DNA from 2 places in the Bacillus daqingensis genome. Region 2 is predicted to be linked to the other one. Evidence: riboswitches for the same ligand, from Rfam matches in the RefSeq annotation. Region 2 holds a riboswitch; the other holds the start of a gene.
The links. A riboswitch is a leader RNA that binds a small molecule or an ion and turns the genes downstream of it on or off. The one in region 2 is predicted to bind S-adenosylmethionine.

Region 1: linked by a shared signal. The riboswitch ahead of ACFO4L_RS10705 (PLP-dependent aspartate aminotransferase family protein) and the one ahead of ACFO4L_RS05960 (methionine biosynthesis PLP-dependent protein) in region 2 are both predicted to bind S-adenosylmethionine.

Annotation. Positions count from the first base shown of each region.
Region 1 is NZ_JBHSGK010000011.1:225,529-227,728, forward strand. Features, by position in the region: gene ilvD (dihydroxy-acid dehydratase) at 1-674, shown strand, start outside; SAM riboswitch class I at 733-840, shown strand; SAM riboswitch class I at 1,021-1,137, shown strand; gene ACFO4L_RS10705 (PLP-dependent aspartate aminotransferase family protein) at 1,281-2,200, shown strand, end outside.
Region 2 is NZ_JBHSGK010000004.1:227,158-229,357, forward strand. Features, by position in the region: gene ACFO4L_RS05955 (DUF4397 domain-containing protein) at 1-279, opposite strand, end outside; SAM riboswitch class I at 976-1,082, shown strand; gene ACFO4L_RS05960 (methionine biosynthesis PLP-dependent protein) at 1,194-2,200, shown strand, end outside.

The DNA of each region.
Region 1 (2,200 bases), on a different contig from region 2:
GGGACTGCCTGACTGTAACGGGAAAGACGATGGCGGAAAATCTCGCTGAAGCGCCTGCCCTGAAAGAAGGCCAGGACGTTATCCGGCCGCTCGACAACCCATTCAAGCCGACAGGACCGCTCGTCGTGCTGAAAGGAAACCTTGCGCCGGAAGGATCCGTTGCGAAGATGTCCGGTCAGAAAATCAGCCGCTTTGAAGGAACAGCGAAAGTGTATGATTCAGAGGCAGAAGCAACGAAGGCGATTGAAGCGGGTGAAATTGTAGAACACGATGTGCTCGTGATCCGCAATGTCGGTCCGAAAGGCGGACCGGGCATGCCGGAAATGCTGTCCATCACGGCGATGATCGTCGGGCGCGGACTGAACGGGAAAGTGGCGCTTATGACAGACGGTCGTTTTTCCGGCGGCTCACACGGATTCGTTATTGGTCATATTGCACCGGAAGCGGCAATGGGAGGTCCGATCGGTCTGCTTCAAACAGGTGACAAGGTGACCATCGACAGTGACACGCAGGAAATTAACATGCACGTCGATGAAGCAGAGCTTGCAGCACGAAAAGCGAATTGGAAGGCGCCTGAACCGCGTTACAAAACTGGCGTGCTCGCTAAATATGCGGCGCTTGTATCTTCTTCTGCCAAAGGGGCAGTTACAGATGCCGGACTCGATAAATTCTGATTCTGCTTTACAGACGGGAACGTCCCGTGATATGATACGTTCAACCAACTGAACAGATTACTTATCCAGAGTGGTGGAGGGACTGGCCCGATGAAACCCGGCAACCATCAGCGTATGCTGAAAGGTGCTACTTCCTGCAGAGAGGCGACTCTTTGGGAGATAAGTCCGTTTATTTTAACGAACTCTCCCGTGTCCTTTCTGCTAAGCAGTCAGGCCGGGAGTTTTTCTTTTTTCTGAAACCAGTTGACGGCGTATCAGAAGCGTGGTAAGATTCAAACTAATTCAATTTATCAGATTAATCAAAGTGAAAAACTCAAGATTAATCCTAACTTCATAATAACGATATCTCTTATCCAGAGAGGCGGAGGGACTGGCCCGATGAAGCCCGGCAACCATTCGGATCTGATTGACAGATTCGGGAAGGTGCCAATTCCACAGAGCATAAAGCTCTGAAAGATGAGAGAGAACAGACTGACTTCCTGTATCTCTCTATCTTTTTCAGATAGGGAGATTTTTAATGGCTTCAGGAGGGCAGAAGAAAGAGCTTTGCAAGCTTAAAACTAAGTTTTCCAATTGATTTACTTATAATAACAGGAGGAATGCATCATGAGTGAAAAATCATTTGCGACATATAATCCGGAAACGGTTATTTTACACGGAGGTCAGTCCCCTGACCCGACGACAGGGTCCCGAGCGGTACCGATTTATCAGACGACATCGTATTTGTTTCACGATACAGAGCATGCAGAGAGCCTGTTTTCCCTTGATGAGCCGGGCAACATTTACAGCCGTATCGGCAATCCAACTACGGATGTGCTCGAAAAGCGGATCGCGCTGCTAGAGGAAGGTGTGGCGGCTGTTGCTACCTCTTCCGGAATGGCTGCTATTTCGCTGTCAATTCTAAATCTCGCAAGTGCCGGTGATCATATCGTTGCGGCGACGAATTTGTACGGCGGCACGTATAACCTGTTTTCTGTTACGCTTCCGCGGTACGGGATCGATGTCACATTTGTTGACCCGCAGGAGCCGCAGCATTTTGCCGATGCGATTCAGGACAATACGAAAGCGGTTTTTGCGGAGACGATCGGCAACCCGAGCCTGCACGTGCTCGATATTGCGGCTGTCTCCGAGGTGGCACACGAAGCGGGTATTCCGCTTATCATTGACAATACGTTCGCGACGCCTTATACAGCGCGCCCGATTCAGCAGGGAGCTGACATCGTCGTTCATTCTGCGACGAAATGGATCGGCGGACACGGCACCTCCATCGGCGGACTCGTCGTGGACGGGGGCCGCTTTAACTGGCAGTCGGAGAAATTTCCGGTCTTCAATGAACCGGACCCAAGCTACAACGGCATCGTATACGCGAAAGATTTCGGCACGCTCGCCTTCAGCACGAAGCTGCGCGTACAGCTGCTCCGCGATTTTGGTTCTTGCCTGAGCCCGTTTAACGCATTTCAGCTGCTGCAGGGACTTGAGACACTACATTTGCGTATCGTCCGTCATAACGAAAACGCATTGGAACT
Region 2 (2,200 bases):
ATCACCTTCGCCGCCTTCACCGGCTGGGAAAATCGCTACGTCGTGATCGCCTGCAGGAAGTTCAAGGTAGTCAGTGATATCCTGGAATGCTGCTCCTTCAACTGCTGCATCACCGTTCACATACACGTCTACTTCCGGAGCATCAGGAGAAGCATGGAATACCCTCACCATCGCGTTGTCGCCGTCATCCCCGTGACTGTCCGCAAATACAGGAGCTGCTGCGCTTCCAAACATAAGCATAGCAACGAAAACAATCATAAGCCACTTCAACTTTCTCAACCTCATCATCTCCTTGATCATTTTTGTATTGGTTGAATAACTTCTATACAATGTATGTAAAGAGATTGTTCAACCAACGTATAGACTATATATCCCGTTTGTACAAAAGGTAAACCAATAATCTGAAAACTTTTTTATGTTGCTAACAATGTCACGAAAGAAGCTGTGACGATCGTGACTATTTGGAATACGTGTCATTTAAAAAAGTTTTTATCTTCCATATAAGTAACAGTCACACAGAGATTATTTCTTTAAGGAGAACCGTTGCTTTATTGAAAAGACTCTATAAATGACTGATATCGGAATAAAGAAAGTACGCCTGCGGCACTTCCGTCCGGAAGGATCGACTCGTCACGCTCTCTTTTTCTTCAGGCCTGCGAAAAAGCTGGGAAGTTCATGCAGCTTGGTTCCTTCAATCAACCAAGGGCGTGAAATTAGTAAAATAGGATATACAGCTGAACGTGTTAGCATCATGACAACTCGTAAAGAAGGATGAATATCGTTGCAGTGCAGCAAGGACGTGCCTGAGCACATTCGTTTCTCTAAAATGTACAAAGTGAGTTAGACGCGAAAAATTTAGTCGTCATCATTCATTGACGTAAAAGACAGCGCTTCCAGCAGACTAAGCATTGCAATCGCTGCGATTTTCCCTTAGAATGAGGAATTATCACGTTAAACTAAATATTCTGACGAACTTTCTTATCAAGAGAGATGGAGGGACCGGCCCGTTGATATCTCAGCAACCAGCCTTTGGCAAGGTGCTAAATCCTGCAGTTTCCGAAACTGGGACTGTAAGATAAGAAGAAAAATCACGACACTTTCTTCTTTATCGCAGCCGGTAAAGAAGTTTTTTATATTTACAGACTCGTTACCAGACTCGTCAGTCTATAACCAGAGAAGGGAAGAGCGCAGCCATGACAGACCGGAAGTACTCACTGGAAACAAAGCTTGTACAAGCAGGGAACCGCAGCGATCAGACAACTGGAGCCGTTAATGCTCCCGTTTATTTTTCCACTGCCTACCGGCATGAAGGAATCGGCCAGTCCACCGGCTTCGATTATTCACGAACAGGAAATCCGACTCGCGCGGTGCTGGAGCAGTCCATTGCTGAGCTGGAAGGTGGCGTGAGAGGACTGGCCTGTGCATCGGGGATGGCCGCGGTACAAGTAGTCCTGTCCTTATTCGAACAGGGTGATGAAATTATTGCGACAAGCGATCTGTACGGCGGAACGTACCGTCTCTTTGAGAACGGCTGGACGAGATGGGGTATCACGTTTCATTATGCAGAGCCTGACCAGCCGGATTCCTTTGAGGCTAAAATCAACGAGCGCACGAAAGCGCTGTTTATCGAAACACCAACGAATCCGCTCATGCAGGAAGCCGATCTGGCTGTCTACGCAGCGCTTGCGAAGCGGCACGGTCTGCTTCTGATCGTGGACAATACGTTTTATACGCCGGTGATTCAGCGGCCTATAGATGAAGGGGCTGACATCGTTATTCACAGTGCCTCCAAGTATTTATCCGGACACAACGATGTCATTGCCGGGTTAATTGTCGCAGCAGATGAAAAAGTTGGAGAGGAGTTGTTCTATTATCATAACAGCATCGGAGCTGTACTTTCTCCGTTGGATTCGTGGCTCGTGATCCGCGGGATGAAAACGTTGCAGCTCCGGATGGATAAGCATACCGAAAACGCACGGATTATCGCTGACTTCCTGGAGAAGGAAGACCTCGTCACAGACGTTATTTATCCAGGAAGGGGCGGGATGCTATCCTTCCGGGTGGAGGATGAAGCGATGGTCAATCCGATCCTGCAAAACTTGTCGGTTATCTCATTCGCCGAGAGCCTCGGCGGAGTTGAGAGCCTTATGACGTATCCGGCTACGCAGACTCATGCAGATGTTCCGGAAGAAGTGCGTAT